DNA from 4 places in the uncultured Parasphingorhabdus sp. genome. Region 1 is predicted to be linked to each of the others. Evidence: predicted binding sites of a transcription regulator. Region 1 holds the regulator's gene; each other region holds the start of a gene.
The links. Region 1 encodes LexA, which represses DNA repair genes until DNA is damaged. Its sites were predicted from a motif close to GTTCCNCNCTTGTTCT; they were not measured.

Region 1 (4,811 bases):
TGACCAAGGTCGCGGTTGATTTCACCTTTCTCGACGACGGCATCAAGGTCTCGTCCATGGCCCGACTGACCGGAAAGACCGGGGTGGAAATGGAAGCTTTAACAGCCTGTTCTGTCGCACTCCTCACAATCTATGACATGTCCAAGGCGATGCAGAAGGACATGGAGATCAGCGATATCCGCCTGCTCTCGAAAAGCGGCGGCAAATCGGGAGACTGGGTCGCGGAATGAGCAGCTTGCTGCCTCTGGACGAAGCCCAGCAGCGACTGATCGCGCTGGCGTCCCACCTGCCCGCCCAAACGCTTTCCGTCCATGATGCGCTCGGCCGCTATCTCGCCGGAGACCTGATCGCCAGGCGCGAGCAGCCGGCCGCCGATATGTCGGCGATGGACGGCTATGCGATCCGCTTTGCAGACCGCGAGGGGCCGTGGACATTGGTCGGCGAATGCCCCGCTGGCAGCCCGCCCTGCCGCGCGCTGAAAGCCGGAGAGACTGCCCGTATTTTCACCGGTGCCTTGCTGCCCGAAGGCGCCGATACCGTGGTCATGCAGGAAAATGTCGCAGCCGACGGCACCACCATCCGCCTGACCGCAGAGCCCTCGCCCGAAAAAGGCCGCCATGTCCGGCATCAGGGTGGCGATTTCAAGGAGGGCAGCGTCGGTTTGCCCGCAGGCAGCCTGCTCAATGCGGCGGCGCTCGGCGAAGCGGTAATCGCCGGCTATGGCGAGCTATCGGTCGGCACACAGCCCCGCGTGGCGGTGGTCTCTACCGGCGACGAACTGGTCGCGCCGGGCAGTGACACCCTGCCCCACCAGATACCCGCCAGCAATGACGTCATGCTGTCCGCCATGCTCTCCGGCCTGACCGCCGAAACCCGCAGCCTGAGCCGGATTCCGGACGATATGGACATCTTGTGCCAGACGCTGGAAAGCGCGAAGGATTGCGATATCATCGTCACCATCGGCGGCGCCTCGGTCGGCGATCATGATCTGGTCGGCCCCGCCTTCCGCAAGCTCGGCGCGGAGATCGACTTCTACAAGATCGCGATGAAACCGGGCAAGCCGGTGATGGCCGGAACACTTGGCAAGACGGTGATCCTGGCGCTCCCCGGCAACCCGGCCTCCGCCTTTGTCGCGGCGACATTGTTCCTACTGCCGCTGATCCGCTTCATGGCCGGAGCCGCCCGCTATCTGCCGGAATATCAAAGCGCCCCGACCAGCGAAGCCCTCCCCGCCAACGGCCCCCGCGCCCAGTTTCTGCGAGCGAAAGTTGATCAAGCCGGGATCACGCCTTTTGGTAGTCAGGACAGCGCCAAGCTTTCGGTGCTGGCGGCGTCCAATGCGTTGTTGTGTCGGCCCGCTCATGCGGAGGCGGCTGATGTTGGCGAGATGGTGAGGTTTATTGCGATATAGTTTTCGAAATCTTCCTCAATCGGCACGCCATCAGATCCTGCTGAAGGGATGAGGATTTGGATGGGAAGCGGTCATGCCAATTATTTTATTTGGACCGCCGCTATTGGATCAACAGAGGTCGCATTGCTCTGGAATTGCAATCTGAATATCCACTTCGGATCAGTAAAAGGACCTATTAATTCGGCCCATTTTCTCTACTTTCGCTGCCATGACCGTAACCAAACTAGAAAGGCTGAAGCATGTCGGCATCACGCTGGCTGTTGGAATTCCGTTGGCGGTGCTTTTTTTGATGGACGAAAAGCCTGATCTTCCATCCCGAGCCCGCAACCTGATTCCCGAAGAGCTTACTGCGGAGTCGATGACTTCGGCAGATTTTGGTGAGGAAAGCGGCGCAGCTTTGTTCAGTATCAAAGGACATGTTCCTGAGATCATGCAATCTTTTGAGGTGCTACCTAGTTTTGGGTCTCGAGGCCCTGCAATAAGAGCGGTAAACTGGACCAACACGGCTCCGATGCGGGTCTATAGCCAACCGAATAATCAAAATTGCTCCTGCTTTGCCTGCGCTAGAGATGCGCAGATTTGCAAGATAGCCTCTGAATGGCTCAACAAAGAGGGATCATTATTATATCTCGATCCCAATCCACAGGGTACTAGCTACATCCTTAATCGTGACGAACGCCAGATAATTGTCATCTGGAATCGGCCTCTTTAAATTGGGGTGGGCTTCAAGGTCTTCTTTTGGGACAAAAGCTGACTGGCAGCTTTGTCACCGAAAATGCCAATAGCCGCCATCAAAATTGTCCACGTCTCCCACCCTTCTGCCCATGACACAATCACTTCCCGCTTGACTTCCCCCGTTTTGTTTCTTAATTGTTCCGCATTCGTTCCCAGAACAGGACACTGGACATGCTCACGCAAAAGCAACATGAACTGCTGTGTTTCATTGATGAAAAACTCAAGGATAGCGGCGTTTCCCCCTCGTTCGAGGAAATGAAGGAAGCGCTCGGGCTCAAGTCCAAGTCGGGCATTCACCGACTGATCAGCGCGCTCGAGGAGCGGCACTTCATCCGCCGCCTGCCCAACCGGGCGCGCGCTTTGGAAGTGCTGAAACTGCCCGAAGGCGGTTTGCATGAGGCGGAGCCCTCCAATGTTGTTGCGCTGCACCCGGAAACGCCGGTTCGCGAAGTCGCGTCCAGCCCTGCTCCGAGCAACGACGATATTCTGGAAATCCCCCTGCACGGCCGGATCGCCGCTGGCGCTCCGATCGAGGCGATGGAAGGCCAATCGGCGCTCAGCGTGCCGGCCGCCCTGCTCGGCCCCGGCGAACATTATGCGCTGGAAGTATCCGGCGATTCGATGATCGACGCCGGTATCCTCGACGGCGATTATGCGCTGATCCAGAAAACCGAAGTGGCGCGCGATGGCGAGATTGTCGTGGCGCTGGTCCATGAGGAAGAAGCGACGCTGAAATATCTGCACAAAGACGGTGTCCGGGTGCGGCTTGATCCCGCCAATGCCGCCTATGAACCGCAAATCTATGGTGCGGGTGAAGTGCGTATCCAGGGCAAGATGGCCGGATTGCTGCGCCGCTACTGATCGGGACGGGCGCTGGCCGCATTGCCGCTCGCGGCAACGCGATAGCGGGTCCAGATATGCCTGCCGGTCCAGCCGAGCGCCGTGGATATTTGCCGATTTTCCAGATCAATCGTCATGCCGCCGACTTGCGATAGCAGGTTGCGGTCGGCTTTCAGCCAGCGCGGCTGACAGCTGTCCGGCAGCCGCCTTTCGCTGACCACGATATCGGCGCGGCGGCAAGTTGCCGACAGAGCCAGAGCCGGGATATAGTGACCGCTGCGCGTCGCCAATATCTGCCAGTCGCGCCCGCCGGCCGATACGGTCGCCAGGCAGCTGTCACCATTGCACGTGGCGTTGGGCCAGTCTTCCAGCGCCTGCGGCTCCCCCTCTACCCCGGCATTTTCGCGGATCATGTCGCGGATGAAGTCGCCGCTGCGGTTGCGCAGCATCGCCAATTCGCCCTGTTCGTTGCGGATCGCGACATGGCGCCCGTCGCCGGTGATATAGAGATCGGGCGCGCGGGTGGTGGCGATGACCAGCCCGCCGACCAACATCGGGACCACTCCCCAGTAGCGCCAGGGCTCCCGCCACAGGCAGAGCCATAGCCCGCCCATCAGCACCAGACCGAAGGCGATCACCGGCATGGTCGGCAACATCGTCACCGCGCCGGGCCGGCTGGAAACAAAATGGGCCAGCGCGATCAGACTGCTGAGCGCCTGTTCGCATAGCCACCAGAGCGGCGCGCCCAGACCAAAGCCGTCGAGCACCAGGGCCAGCGCCTCCAGGGGCATGATCACAAAGGTCGTCAACGGGATGGCGATGATATTGGCGAGCGCGCCATAGAGGCCGGCCTTGTGGAAATGGTAAAGCGCGATCGGCATCAGCGCGATTTCGACCACCAATCCGGTGAGGAACAGAGCAAAGACGAACCGTCCGGCGCGTCGCATCAGACTTTCCTCGCGCAGCATCAGCAGCGCCTTGATCCGCGGATGCTCGTGCAACGCGATGATCGCGGTCACCGCTGCAAAACTCAGCTGAAAACTGGGACCGACCAGCGATTCGGGCCAGAAAATCAGAACGAACAGCGCCCCCGCCGCGACCATCCGCAGAGTGATCGCGCTGCGCCCCATCATCAGCGCCACCAGCACCAGCAGGGCCGCGACGCAGGCCCGGATCGTCGGAACCTGCGCCCCGGTCATCAGCGTGTAGGCCACCGCCGCCAGCGCCGCGCCGGCGGCCGCCACAATCGGCAGGCGGAAGCGCAGCGCCAGCGCAGGCGACAGGGCAAGCGTCTTCAATATCAGCAGATAGACCGCCCCGACCACTGCGGTGACGTGCAGCCCGCTGATCGATAGCAGATGCGCCAGCCCGCTGCGCCGCATCGCTTCGGCATCTTCTTCATCAATCGCGCCGCGATCTCCGGTGGCCAGGGTCGCTCCGATCGCACCGGCTGCACCGGCCATCTGCGACTGGACATGCGCCGAAAGCATCTGCCGGTATCGGGACAGCGCGAAAACCGGGTCCGCAGCGCGCAATATCCGTATCTCTCCCAGCGCCCGTCCGGTCGCGCCGAGACCCTGAAACCAGGCGCGCTCGGAAAAGTCATAAGCGCCGGGCAGCGCCGGCATTGCCGGTGGCATCAACCGCGCGCGCAGCTGGATCAGGGCGCCATCCTGCAAACCGGGGCTGGCGCGATCCAGTGGCACGTTCACCCGGACGCGCGGCGGCAACCCGGAATTGTCACCGGTACTCAATGTCAGCCGGACCATATCACGCGCCAACACCGGTTCGACTCGTTCGATTTCCGCATTGAACGTGGTGACAA
Region 2 (4,811 bases), 250 kb from region 1:
CAGGTGGCGCAGGCAACCAAGATGCAGGCAGTTGGCCAGCTTGCCGGTGGCGTCGCTCATGATTTCAATAATATCCTGACCGCCATCATCGGCCATTGCGACCTGATGCTGCTGCGCCACGCGCCGGGGGACAGCGACTATGACGATATCCAGCAGGTCAAGAATAACAGCAACCGAGCGGCCGGTCTGACCCGGCAATTGCTCGCTTTTTCGCGCCAGCAGACGCTGCGGCCGCAGGTGCTGCAACTGCCCGACGTGGTTGCCGATGTCTCCAACCTGCTCAAGCGGCTGCTCGACGAGACGATCGAGCTGGAGGTGCGGCACGGCCGCAATCTCGGACTGGTGCGCGCCGATCCGGGACAGCTCGAGCAGGTGATCATCAATCTTGGCGTCAATGCCCGCGACGCGATGCCCAATGGCGGCAAGATCTCGATCTCGACCCAGGCAGTGATGGCCACCGATGTCCAGGAGCTGAAAAGCGATATCCTGCCGGTGGGCGACTACACGGCTTTGATCTTCTCCGATTCCGGCAACGGTATCCCGCCGCATGTGATCGGCAAGATTTTCGAACCGTTTTTCACCACCAAGGCGGTCGGGAAGGGGACCGGTCTCGGCCTGTCGACCGTGTATGGAATCATCAAGCAGTCAGGCGGCTATATATTCGCTGACTCGAAGCCGGGCGAGGGCACTACCTTCTCGATCTATTTCCCGGTTCACAAACCGACGAAGGAAGACCTGGACCGGGCAACGCTCGATTCGCAGCCGGTGAAGGCAACGGCGAAAAAGGAATTGTGGGGCAGCGCGCATATATTGCTGGTCGAGGACGAGGATATGGTGCGCGCTGTCGCCGAGCGGGCCCTGACGCGTCAAGGCTATACGGTTGTAACCGCCAGCGAGGGTGAAGAAGCCCTCGGCCTGCTCGCGGCGCAGGTTGACGAGGACGAGCAGTTCGACCTGATCGTTTCCGATGTGGTTATGCCGAATATGGACGGCCCGACGATGGCAAAGCATGTCCGCAAAAATTTTCCGGCGTTGCCGATCCTGTTCATGTCGGGCTATGCGGAGGAGCAATTGCGCAAATCGATCGATCTCGACAAGGTGAATTTTCTGCCCAAGCCATTTTCGGTGGCACAAATTGCCGAAGCGGTCGGACAAACATTGGCCGAACATGCCAAACAGGACTAGAGATCCGGAATATTTTCTAACCTTTTCAGTATATTATAGTTGGCGTTAAAAATATATGTTCTCTTCTTGTTCTTTAAGAACAAATGCGGTACATAATCTCAATCATTGATTGATGATGGTTAAGCATTTAGCGAAGGGGACAGGCAAATGGCCGGCAATTTAAAAGTCGTAGAATCGGAAAATCAGTTGAACTCATCAGACAGACAAAAGGCGCTAGACGCAGCATTGGCGCAGATCGACCGCGCTTTCGGAAAGGGCTCGGCAATGAAGCTGGGCCAGCGCAAGGCATTGGAAGTGGAAGCCATTTCCACGGGCAGTCTGGGACTGGATATCGCGCTGGGCATCGGGGGATTGCCTAAAGGACGCGTGATTGAGGTTTACGGGCCGGAAAGCTCGGGCAAGACAACGCTGGCTTTGCACGTCATCGCCGAAGCACAGAAGAACGGCGGCACCGCCGCTTTTGTGGACGCGGAACATGCGCTCGATCCCGTTTATGCCAAGGCGCTCGGCGTCAATACCGACGAACTGATCATCTCCCAGCCAGATACCGGGGAGCAGGCGCTGGAAATCACCGATACGCTGGTCCGGTCCAATGCGATTGACATTTTGGTGGTCGACTCGGTTGCCGCGCTGGTACCGCGCGCGGAAATCGAAGGTGAAATGGGTGACACCCATGTCGGTCTGCAGGCGCGCCTGATGAGTCAGGCGCTGCGCAAGCTGACCGGCTCGATCAGCCGTTCCAAATGCATGGTAATCTTCATCAACCAGATCCGTATGAAAATCGGCGTGATGTACGGCAATCCGGAAACCACCTCGGGCGGCAACGCGCTGAAATTCTATGCATCGGTCCGGCTGGACATCCGGCGCACCGGCCAGATCAAGGAACGCGACGACATTGTCGGCAACTCGACCCGCGTCAAAATCGTCAAGAACAAGGTTGCGCCGCCGTTCAAACAGGTCGAATTTGACATCATGTACGGTCAGGGCATTTCCAAGGTTGGCGAGATTATCGATCTTGGCGTGAAAGCCGGTGTGGTTGAAAAATCCGGTGCATGGTTCTCCTATGACTCGGTCCGCATCGGGCAGGGACGCGAGAATTCAAAGCGCTTCCTTCTGGAGAATCCGGAAATGATGGCGAAGCTGGAAAACCAGATTCGCGGCAAACAGGAAGAAGTGGCGGAAGAAATGATGACCGGTCCGATTGGCAAGGCCGATGACGGCGATGATGGAAAATAGGTGATTATGCCGTCAGACCGGGGTCTGTGGCCGCCGGTTTGACGGACCTGCCTCTTGTCGTGCCGTCTCCGGTTGATGCCGGCACGAAGAATTAAATTTATCACAGGTTTTGCCGGATCACTCTCCCCCGAGGCGATCTCTGGCATAGGGCCGTCCTTCTGTCCCCCGACTGCTAGGACGGCCCGTTTTTATATTTGGAATGGCCGATACATCTACGGGCGCCTCACGGCGAAACGGTTGACATCTCGTCGATAAAGACGCTTCATCGCATTAGCCTAAACAGATGCCAAACCTATCGGAAGGCCATTGCCAATGACCATCATCGTTCACCATCTCGAAAATAGCCGGTCACAGCGAATTCTCTGGCTGCTCGAAGAACTCGGCCTGCCTTATGAAATCAAGCGCTATGAGCGCGATCCCAAAACCCAAAAAGCACCGGATAGTCTGAAAGCCATTCATCCACTCGGCAAATCCCCGATGATCGAGGATGACGCCGAGGTCATTATCGAGACTGCGGTTATCGCCGAATATCTGGTAGAGAAGGCTGGCGGAAAACTAGGCGCTCCTGCTGATAAAAAGGGGGCACGGTTATATAACCAGTATCTCCACTTTGCTGAAGGATCGATGATGCCGCCGCTCTACGGCTTGCTGGTCGTCGGACGTCTTGGCCTGCTGGGCTTGCCGGCGCGCAAGCCCGTAGGAAAGATGGTCACCGACATTCTCGTCTGGCTGGAAAGCGAACTGGCGAACCGAGACTATTTCGCAGGTGATCAGTTGACCGCAGCGGATATTATGATGAGCTTCCCGCTCGAAGCGTGTCAATCGCGGGCCGGGCTGGATCGGCGCTATCCCAATCTGATGGCCTATCTCGAGCGCATACATTCCCGTCCACAATATCAGGCGGCACTCGAGAAGGGCGGGCCTTATGCTTATGCTTGACGGATTACTGCTTCTGGGTCTCACGTCGCTCGCCGGGACCGGCGTTGAGCCAGTGCCGGACAGCGGAAATATGTTCCGGGCAGAGCAGATAGGCTTTTCTCCCGATTGCGCGCCGAACAACGGGTTTCAGAAGATCGTCGAGATGATGGCGGGCCAGAATCTGGATCTGTCCATCCTGCAAACGGTTTCGGGGAATATCGAACATCATCTGGAACTCGATGTACCGGCCAACTGGCACGGGTTGAAGCTCTCGGGCTTTCATCTCTATTTCGGGATAGAGCGGGGACCGTATAATTTTTCTCTTGTTTTTCAGGATAGTCCGGAAGAGGTGCGAGCGGTCTGGAACCAGCGGGGGTGGAATTTGCCTCCGATCGGCGAGGCGAGGGATATCGAGGGTCTCGAAGGATATGCCTCGATCGGTATCAGTCCATCGCCGGCGGACGGAGAGACCACGCGGGTTACCTGCTGGCGCGATTAGCTTTTGATCCATTCTCGGGATTGTCAACGGCACATCGGTCGCCTAAGTCGATTTCATGCAAACAACCAATGATATAAGACGGTCTTTTCTCGACTATTTCGCGGCCGCAGGTCACGAGATTGTGCCGTCGTCGCCGCTCATTCCCTATAATGATCCGACGCTGATGTTCATCAATGCCGGGATGGTCCCGTTCAAGAATATCTTCACCGGCGCAGAGAAGAGTCCTTATGCGACGGCTACGTCCAGCCAGAAATGCGTGCGTGCTGGCGGCAAGCATAACGATCTCGACAATGTCGGCTATACCGCGCGGCATCACACGTTTTTCGAAATGCTCGGGAATTTTTCCTTCGGCGATTATTTCAAGGAACAGGCGATCGTCCATGCCTGGACGCTGGTCACCAAGATCTGGGGTATATCGCCCGACCGGTTAACCGTGACCGTCTATCACACCGACGACGAAGCCTTCGATCTGTGGAAGAAAATTGCCGGCCTGCCGGATGAGCGGATCATCCGGATTGCGACCAATGACAATTTCTGGTCGATGGGCGATACCGGCCCGTGCGGTCCGTGCAGCGAAATCTTCTACGACCATGGCGAGCATATATTCGGTGGTCCTCCGGGCAGTCCCGACGAGGATGGTGATCGCTTTGTCGAGATATGGAATCTCGTGTTCATGCAATATGACCAGCGCGGCGAGGGTGACCGCGTCGATCTGCCCAAACCGTCGATCGATACCGGCATGGGGCTGGAACGTGTGGCCGCGGTCATGCAGGGCGTGCACGATAATTATGACATCGACCTGTTCAAGGCGCTTATCGCCGAATCCGGCGCGCTCACCGGCACCGCCACGACCGGAGAAAACCAGGCCAGCCACCGGGTGATCGCCGATCATCTGCGCGCCTCGTCCTTTCTGGTCGCTGATGGCGTACTGCCATCCAACGAGGGCCGCGGTTATGTGCTGCGCCGGATCATG
Region 3 (4,811 bases), on a different contig from region 1:
CGGTGACATTCTGCAGATTGTTGGCGGTTGCGCCGTGCACGGTCAGCTTCTTGCCATTGCCCTTGCGGCGCTTGGCCGGCACTTCGATTTCCCGCGTGCCGTTGAGATAGGCGGCGGTCAGCGATTTCTTCGATTTCAAGATCTGCTTGAGCGTGCCCTCGGCGACGACCTCGCCGCCATGGACGCCGGCGCCCGGTCCCATGTCGACAACCCAATCCGCGGTGCGGATCGCATCCTCGTCATGTTCGACCACGATCACCGTATTGCCGAGATCGCGGAGACGTTTCAGTGTGGTCAGCAGCCGGTCATTGTCGCGCTGGTGCAGGCCGATGCTCGGTTCGTCGAGCACATAGAGCACGCCGCTGAGGCCGGATCCGATCTGACTGGCCAGCCGGATGCGCTGGCTTTCACCGCCGGAGAGCGTGCCGCTGGTCCGGTCTAGATTGAGATAGTCGAGTCCGACATTGTTCAGAAAACCGAGCCGCTCGATAATCTCCTTGAGGATCGGTTCGGCAATCTGGCTCTGCGTCTTGTCGAGCTTGGCACCCAGACCTTCGAAAAATTCCAGCGCGTCACCGACGCTGCGGCGAGAGGAGATGGAGATATCCTCGCCGGCAATCTTGACCGCCAGCGCTTCCGGCTTGAGCCGCGCGCCGTGACAGGTCTCGCACGGTGCGGCGGCCTGGAATTTGGCCAGCTCTTCCTGCATCCAGGCGCTCTCGGTCTGCAGCATGCGCCGGTTGAGATTGCCGACGACGCCTTCGAATGGCTTCTTCACTTCATAGGATTTGCGGCCGTCCTGAAAACGGAGCGTGACGGGCAGGCCCTGGGTGCCGTTGAGAATGACATCCTGATGATGTGCGCTCAGTTCGTTCCAAGGCGTCTCGAGATCAAATTCGAAATGGCGCGCGAGGCTGCCGAGAACCTGCATATAATAAGGCGAGGGCGGGTTGGACTTGGCCCAAGGCACAACCGCGCCCTGTTTGATACTCAGCGCCGGATTGGGCACGATCAACTGGGTATCGAAATGCAGCTTTTCGCCGAGACCGTCGCAGGACGGGCAGGCGCCTTGCGGGGCGTTGAAGGAGAAGAGCCGCGGGGCGATTTCCTCGATGGTGAAACCGCTGACCGGGCAGGCGAAGCGTTCGGAAAAGACGATCCGGTTCGGGGGGAGGCCGGTGCCCTTCATCTTGCCTTGTGGGGAATCCGCGCTTTGTCCGTTGCCCTCAAGCGCAGTCGAGAGGCGTGTCTCGGCTTCGCTCGACACGAAGGGTGTCTGGGCTTCGGCCACACTCTCCGCTCGTGCTGAGCCTGTCGAAGCACGATTGGCAAGCGCCAAAGCCTCCTCAACCGTCCCATCCGCCAGATCGACAAAGGCCAGGCCATCCGCCAGCCGCAGTGCCGTCTCGAAACTGTCTGCCAGCCTTTGTTCCATGCCCTCGCGCACCACGAGCCGGTCCACGACAACCTCGATGTCATGCTTGTATTTCTTGTCGAGCTTTGGCGTTTCCTCGATATCGTAAAATTCGCCGTCGACGCGGACCCGGGTGAAGCCGGCCTTCTGCCACTCCAGCAATTCCTTGCGATATTCGCCCTTGCGGCCGCGCACCACGGGTGCGAGCAGGAAGAAGCGGGTTTTCTCGGGCAGGGTCATCACCCGGTCGACCATCTGGGAAACGGTCTGCGCGGTAATCGGCAGGCCGGTCGCCGGTGAATAAGGCACGCCGGCGCGCGCCCAAAGCAGGCGCATATAGTCGTAAATCTCGGTCACCGTCGCGACGGTCGAACGCGGATTGCGGCTGGTGGTCTTCTGCTCGATCGAGATCGCGGGCGAAAGCCCCTCGATATGCTCGACATCGGGCTTCTGCATCATCTCGAGAAACTGCCGTGCATAGGCCGACAGACTTTCGACGTAGCGCCGCTGCCCCTCGGCATAGATGGTATCGAACGCGAGGCTCGACTTGCCGCTGCCGGACAGGCCGGTGATCACGATCAGCTTTTCGCGCGGCAGCTCGATATCCACGCCCTTGAGATTATGCTCGCGGGCGCCTTTTACTTTGATGTGGGTCAGACTCATGGACGTGCTTTGCAGAAGATGCCGGAGAGAGTCCAGCGGGCCAAAAGAACAGGGTGGTCCGCATTATATGTTCAATGTTTGTTCTGTTTTCAAGGGTTGTGTGCGAGCAAATATACCGGTCGCGAGGCACTTGCTCTCGACTAGTCCTCATCGTCTCAACCCTAAAAATGGCGTTCAGGGTGTTTCATTCAGCGCCCGAGTCCCCTTGACCCGCCCAAAGGCCGCCCGATATTTCTCGAAAAACCTGACCATCTCCGGTGACCTTTTGCTCTTCATATCGCAGAAGAATTTGCGGTTCCATCCCTTGGCCGTGCCGAGATGAATCATCGCATAGACATAAGCGAGCAGGCCTGCTGAGAAAGCAAATGCGGCGTCCGTTCCTGCGGCTGCCCACGTGGCGGCCGCAACCAGCGGATAGGCGAGCACCGGAAAGCTGATCGCCTTGCGATAATTGAATATCGCCTTGCTCTCCCGTGTCGGCAGGCCGAATTTTCCGACCAGCGTCGAGGTGAAGGGCAGGCGGTTGTGGATGATCGCTGCCGGAATCTTGACCCACCAGGGCACGGGCGCCAGCAGGATAGTGGCGAGCGCGAGCAGCTCGAAAAACGGGTAGCGGATGACCAGCAGCGCCAATACCTTGTAGTCGTGATATTGTTTCGAGGTATGCTCGATCAGTTTGTCGACGCTATCGACTGCGTATCGGCCCTTTTCGCGGAAGCGGAATACATTATTGGGGAACATATAATAGCGCATCAGGCCCTTCTTCCCGGGCATGTCGGCGCGGGCCGGGCGAATGTCGAGCAGCTTGGCGACCTCGTCGGTGAAGGTCCCGTACCAGACCAGATGGTCGGTCTTTTTCTCCGGCCGCTTGGTATAATAAGTCGCGTTATAGTCGGCGATGCGCTGGTCGATATTGGTCCTGATACTGTTGCGAAAGTCCGGATCGGCGATCATCCGGTGAACCAGCAGGCACTGCATTTCGGTGATATTGTTAAGGCCGCCGGTAAAGGGGCGTGTGAAACCGATGGTGTAGATATTCTGCAGCTCGGGTGACGTGACGCCCATGAACTGTTCGCGCGGCTTGTAAGCAAAGACTTCCACTCCGCTTTCGCCATGCGCCCGGATCTCGGGTACTGCGGGTATTTCCTGATCGCCGTCGATGAGCATATCGAAGCTTGCGCTTTCGCCGTCTTCGCTGAGCGTCATCGCCTCATGATCGATGGTTGTGGCCGCCTTGTCCCACAGCTTCACATGGCCATGCTCCAGAAAGAAGGGCAGATCGTTGATCAGATAGCCATCGGCAATCTTCTGTTCCAGCGTCTCCTCGCAATAGAGCTTGTAGACATCGATCGGCCAATATTTGATCGCGATATGGCCGTTTTCGACCGGCGCCTTCGCCTTGAAGAAATGGCGGATGTCCTTGTGCGGCCGGATGCTCTTGGGGTGGCGCACGCCCAGGCTGTTGCGGTCGAACAACTGGGCAAAGCGGTGATGGATCAGGCCGTGGATATAGCCGCCGTCGATGAAGGCGCGATAGCTCCATTTGCTGACTTCCGAAAAATTGTGGCATTCGAGCTGGTCGAGCGGGACGAAACGCGGCCCATCGTCGAAGGGCGAAAAGGTGGCGAACATCTTGTCGAGAATGATGAAACCGTTGCTGACCAGATGCACTTTGGCGCCATGAGCAACCAGCTTGGCGATCAGCAGGTTCGAGCTGTCGCCGGTCGAAGTGATGGCGACGTTTTTGCCGGCAAAGCTTTCATCCACTGTGATCTGCTTGAGATTGGCGTTCATCCTTCGCCGGAAAGCGGTTGCGACGACGACATGTTTGGCGCGGAACTGCTCGCCGCTTTCGAGGTGGACGATGCTGTGATCGGCATGATTGTCGATGCTGTCGACGACGCCATTGTAGATGTGATCGGCGTGACGTGCGGCGTATTTTTTGTGGATCCCGTAAAATTCCTTGGCAGTGGGAAATCCATCGGAGAAATTTTCCCCCTGCTCCCTGAGCATTTCCACCAGTTCGAAGGAGTAGACGCTGCTCTGGAGCGAACTCACAAGGTCGAAATCGAGTGCACCGGCAGTTTCCAGCTGCTGCCAGATTGGCTGCATCGGAGACACCATAAGCCAGCCGATGCCGCTTGCCTCCAGTTCGCGGATCAGCGGCATGGTCGAAAAGCCGCCGCCGATGATCAGAACATCAATTTCCCGTGGTTCAGCCACATTACCCCCTTAGCGATCCGCCATTGCCACTTTGGTACCCTTTCGGGGACCGAAAACCAACGGTCTTTTCCGATCGATGCAATGCAAAATGTCCTCGTTTTGCGCAGCTTGCCAAAGCATCTTTCTTTTGTCGATCGGCAAATGCCGTTGGTCGAACGGCAGTCTGGGTGCGGCGCGTCTATGCTATGTTGACGGCAGCTGAGTGAGAATCCGGAAAAGCATAATGCTGACGGGTCGCATCGAAGCTTGAAATGGGGGATGGTATCGGAACGCGGACAAGCAAAACGCTGAACCGGAATATATTGCCTACCGCATGGGCAAGCTCCTATTTCCGGATTCGCGGATCATGCGCCCGCCCCCTATTGGGCGCAACCGTTGCAACGCTTCTGCTGCCATCCCCTTTTTTTGAACCTGTGCACGCGCAGACGCCTGCGCCAGCGTCTGTCCAGTCGGTACAAGCCTGCCTAAGCGACGCTCACCGTGCTTTTGATTTCTGGATCGGAGTCTGGGA
Region 4 (4,811 bases), 830 kb from region 1:
CGTCATGGGCTCTAGCTAGTCACGGTCGAGCATATGGTCAACGAGATTGGCGAGTTTGGCGAATTGCAGCTTCTTCATGCTGTCGCTGCTTTTTTCGCCGGATGCCGGGATCAGGGCGCGGTCGAAACCGAGCTTGGATGCTTCCTTCAACCGCAACGGCGTGCGCGAGACCGGGCGTATCTCGCCGGACAGCGCGATTTCTCCGAAGATCACGGCATCGCTGGGCATCGGACGCTCGGCATGGGCCGAGATCAGCGCCGCCGCCACCGCCAGATCGGCAGCGGGATCGGTGAGCCGATAGCCCCCCGCAACATTGAGATAGACTTCCGCCCCGGAGAAGCTCAGCCCGCAGCGCGCTTCCAGCACCGCCAGGATCATCGCCAGCCGCGAACTGTCCCACCCGACCACCGAGCGCCGCGGGGTTGCGCCACTCGCCAGCCGGACCGTCAGCGCCTGTATTTCCACCAGCACCGGCCTTGTGCCTTCCATTGCCGGGAACACGGTAGCGCCGGTCACTTCCTCGCTGCGGTCGGTGAGGAACAGGGCGGAGGGATTGGCCACTTCGGTGAGGCCTTTTTCTTCCATCGCGAACACACCGATTTCATCGGTGCCGCCGAAGCGGTTCTTGATCGAGCGAAGGATACGATATTGGTGACTGCGCTCGCCCTCAAAGCTCATCACCGTATCGACCATATGTTCGAGCACACGCGGACCGGCGATATTGCCGTCCTTGGTGACATGGCCGACGAGCATCACCATCGTGCCATGTTCCTTGGCAAATTTGATGATTTCCTGTGCCGACGCGCGTACCTGGCTGACCGTCCCCGGCGCGCCTTCGATCAGATCGCTGTGCATGGTCTGGATCGAATCGATCACGACGAAATCCGGCGCATCGCGGCCCAGGGTCGTCAATATGTCACGGACAGACGTCGCCGAGGCAAGCTTCACCGGTGCCTTGCCCAGCCCCAGACGTCGCGCCCGCAACCGCACCTGATCCGCCGCCTCCTCCCCCGAAATATAGGCCACCGAAAGTCCCGCATCGGCCAGCCGGGCCGAAACCTGCAGCAGGAGAGTCGATTTGCCGATCCCCGGATCGCCGCCCATCAGCGTTGCAGATCCCGCCACCAGACCGCCACCAACGGCGCGGTCAAATTCGGCGATACCGGTCTTTTTCCGATCCGGCAGCGCGATTTCGCTGTCGAGCCCGACCAGCCGCACCTCGCGCCCGCCGCTCTGCAGATTATGCTTCGAGGCAAAGACAGTTTCACCCGCTTCCTCGACCAGCGTATTCCACTCGCCGCAATCGCCGCACTGCCCTTCCCACCGATGCGCGATGGAGCCACAGTTCTGACAGACATATTTTTTCTTCGGTTTCGCCATACGGCCTATCTATCAGAACAAATAAAGAACGCCAGTGCTTTTGCCTCAAAATCTTTAGCGGGGTTGCACGGGTCACACAGCCAAAGTGGGAGGTGCATCCGGCACTTTCTCCCCTCAATGAACAAGCGGTGCATTACGGCTTGCACCGTCCCATCCATCCTGTAGTTAAAAGCCATGCGGCAGAAAGAACTCAGACTGGCCTTGATCTGCTATGGCGGCGTGAGCCTCGCCATTTATATGCACGGCATCACCAAGGAAATCTGGAAGCTGGCGCAGGCCAGCCGGGATTTCCACGACGGCGCGCGGATCGACCAGTGCAGCCGCGGAATCTATTATGACATTCTCGAATGGCTGGAGCAGGAGACGGGCACACGGCTGCGCATTCTGCCGGACATAATTTCCGGAGCCAGCGCCGGCGGGATCAACGGGATATTCCTGTCTCAGGCGATCCTGTCGGGCCAGTCGCTCGATCCTCTGACCGACTTGTGGCTCGACACCGCCGATGTCGACAAGCTGCTCGACCCAGATGCCCGCCCGCTCTCTCGCTTCTCCAAATTCTGGGCCGAACCGATCGCCTGGATGGCGCTGGGCCGCAAGGGCGGTGCGGTCGAACAGACCGTCTCGAAAGAGGCGCAGGAAGAAGTCAAGATGAAGCTGTCGCGCTTTGTCCGCGCGCGCTGGTTCGCTCCGCCCTTTGGCGGCAAGGTGTTCAGCGGTCTGATCTGGGACGCGCTGGCCGCCGTGCGGGCGACCGAGCGCGGGCCGCGCCTGCTGCCGCCGGGGCAGCCGCTCGACCTGTTCGTCACGGTCACCGATTTCGTCGGCCATCCGGAGAAGCTGCAACTGCACAGCCCGCCCGAAGCGCTCGAGATGGAACATCGCATCACCATCGGCTTTTCGACCCGGGGCAAAAGAGACGATGCGATTGCCGATCCGGCGGCCCTGACCTTTGCCGGCCGTGCCACCGCCAGCTTCCCCGGCGCATTTCCGCCGTTCACGGTGCGGGAGCTGGACGGGCTGCTCGAAGAGCATGATTATGTCTGGGAGGGACGTTCCGCCTTTCTCAAGCGGATTTTGCCCAACCAGTTTCGCGCCGGCACGGCGGAGGATACGGTGCTGATCGACGGTTCGGTCCTCGCCAACGCGCCCTTTGCCCAGGCGATAGAGGCGCTGAAGAATCGTCCGGCGAAACGCGAGGTCGACCGGCGTTTCGTCTATATCGACCCCCGCCCCGATCTTGATGTAGCGAAGAGCGACAGGGCGACACAGCGCCTGCAGGCGGCGCAGGAGGCGGAGGACGAAGCGCTTCCCGGCTTCTTCTCGACGATCTTCGGAGCGATTTCCAACATCCCCCGCGAACAGCCGATCCGCGACAATCTCAATGCCATTGCCGGACGGTCGAACCGGATCATCCAGATGCGGCTGATCACCGAGAATCTGCGCGGCGAGGTCGAGCAGCATGTCGAGAGCCTGTTCGGACGCACCTTTTTCCTCGACCGGCCGACGCCGGCACGAGTCGCTGCCTGGCGGCGCAAGTCGCGAGACAAGGCAGCCAAGCTTTCCGGCTTTTCCTACAGCGCCTATGGCCATCTCAAGCTCGCGACGGTGATCGAGGATATCGCCCATACCATCCGACGCGCGAAACCCGATCCCAACGGGCACAACCACCCCGGCCTTCGCAGTGCTTTATGGTCCGAGATACGCCGCCTCGGCCTCGACAATGTCGGGCAGAAGAGCGGCGGCCCGACCAAGCCGGCGGCCGAGTTTTTCCGGCAGCATGACCTCGGTTTCCGGGTGCGGCGGCTGCGCTTCATGGCGCGGCAGCTCGCCGAGGATCTCGATCGCGCCGATCCCGCCACTGCAGAGGTGATGGAGGGGATGCACGATGTCATCTATGACTGCCTTTCACTCTATATCGAACGCGAGACAATCGACTTTCTTGGCGACGATTTCGTCAGTCTCGCCGAGGAAGCGGAGGAGCATCCCGGAACCATGCTCGACGCGCTGGCCAAGGCCCGCGACCTGACCTCGGCCGATGCGATTGTCGACGCGAGGCTGGCCGAAGCGCTGGCGGTGGTCCCGAAGGCGGAGAAGCGCTCCATGCTGCTCGCCTTCCTCGGCTTCCCCTTCTACGACATCGCCACGCTGCCGCTGCTGCAAGGCGAAGGGCTGGACGAATTCGATCCGATCAAGGTCGACCGCATCTCGCCGGAAGACGCCAAGACGATCCGCAAAGGCGGCGTGGCGGCAACGCTGAAGGGCATAGAATTCAACAATTTTGGCGCCTTTTTCAGCCGCAGCTACCGCGAGAATGACTATCTCTGGGGCCGCCTGCACGGGGCCGAGCGGATGATCGACATCATTTTCTCCACCCTGCCCGCTTCCAAGCGCCCTGCGGGCGACACGATCCTCGGCTTCAAGAAGACCATCTTCCGCAAGATCGTCGACGAGGAAGAGCCGCGGCTGACCAGGGTCAAACCGCTGATCGCGGCGCTGCGCGAAGAGATCGAGGCCGCGACTCTCTGACTAGTGCGGATGGTCCTCCTGGTGGGGCGGCTGCTCCAGACTCTTGTAGACCGCCTCGACAAAGGCATCGCCCTTGATGAAGGCATCGGGGTTGATATCCCACCGCGCCGCCGGTTTCATCGCCTGCACCGCATCCAGTGATTTGCCCTCGGCCTGCGCCTTTTCCACCGCGCCGATCACCGTTTTGAGCATGTCGCGATATTCGACCAGATCCGCCTTGGTCGCCATCGGTCCGTGGCCCGGGATGATCTTGCTATCGTCATCCACCATGCCCAGCACCTTCTCTGCCGCCGCCAGCACGCCGCGCACATTGCCGCCGCTGTTGAGGTCGATGAAAGGCAGGCTCATCTTGTTGAAGAACAGATCACCCATGTGCAGCACATTGGCTTTCTTCCAGAAGATGACGCTGTCGCCGTCGGTATGGCCGTGTTTCATATGCATGACCCGCACCTCGTCGCCGTTAAGATGCAGCTTCAGACCGTCGTGATAGGTGACCGTGGGCAAGGCATCAACCGGGGACGCCGGATCATTGCCCCGTCCCGTTTTCTGAATCCCCAGCATCCGTTCGCGGACATGGTCGTGCGCCATGATCAGCGCGCCGGCCTTGCCGAAATTCTCGTTTCCGCCGCTATGGTCGCCGTGCCAGTGGGTGTTGATCAGATAGGTCACCGGCTCCGCGCCCAGTTCGGCAATGGCGGCCTGGATCTTCGGCGTCAGCGGCGCAAATTGGTCATCGATCAAGACGGTTCCGTCCGGGCCGTAAGAGATACCGATATTGCCACCCGCCCCGTACAGCACCGCAACGCCCTCGGCCAAAGATTCCGCCTTGATCTCGACAGTAGCGAAACGATCCGTTTCCTGCGCGTTGCTCTGGTTGCAGGCGGACAGCGTCAGGGAAGATGTGG

Region 2: a site for LexA is predicted at 1,243-1,258, ahead of recA (recombinase RecA). Genes of this name have one in related genera too.
Region 3: a site for LexA is predicted at 2,147-2,162, ahead of uvrA (excinuclease ABC subunit UvrA). Genes of this name have one in related genera too.
Region 4: a site for LexA is predicted at 1,395-1,410, ahead of radA (DNA repair protein RadA). Genes of this name have one in related genera too.

Annotation. Positions count from the first base shown of each region.
Region 1 is NZ_CAXXUT010000001.1:970,192-975,002, forward strand. Features, by position in the region: gene moaC (cyclic pyranopterin monophosphate synthase MoaC) at 1-230, shown strand, start outside; gene glp (gephyrin-like molybdotransferase Glp) at 227-1,411, shown strand; gene ACHZCJ_RS04655 (hypothetical protein) at 1,620-2,123, shown strand; gene lexA (transcriptional repressor LexA) at 2,318-3,007, shown strand; gene ACHZCJ_RS04665 (ComEC/Rec2 family competence protein) at 3,001-4,811, opposite strand, start outside.
Region 2 is NZ_CAXXUT010000001.1:1,224,186-1,228,996, reverse strand. Features, by position in the region: gene ACHZCJ_RS05865 (response regulator) at 1-1,185, shown strand, start outside; gene recA (recombinase RecA) at 1,333-2,421, shown strand; gene ACHZCJ_RS05855 (glutathione S-transferase) at 2,734-3,360, shown strand; gene ACHZCJ_RS05850 (hypothetical protein) at 3,353-3,838, shown strand; gene alaS (alanine--tRNA ligase) at 3,894-4,811, shown strand, end outside.
Region 3 is NZ_CAXXUT010000003.1:1,663,358-1,668,168, forward strand. Features, by position in the region: gene uvrA (excinuclease ABC subunit UvrA) at 1-2,077, opposite strand, end outside; gene ACHZCJ_RS15110 (hypothetical protein) at 2,252-4,300, opposite strand; gene ACHZCJ_RS15115 (hypothetical protein) at 4,603-4,811, shown strand, end outside.
Region 4 is NZ_CAXXUT010000001.1:140,328-145,138, reverse strand. Features, by position in the region: gene ACHZCJ_RS00745 (CvpA family protein) at 1-6, opposite strand, end outside; gene radA (DNA repair protein RadA) at 16-1,380, opposite strand; gene ACHZCJ_RS00735 (patatin-like protein) at 1,555-3,906, shown strand; gene ACHZCJ_RS00730 (MBL fold metallo-hydrolase) at 3,907-4,811, opposite strand, start outside.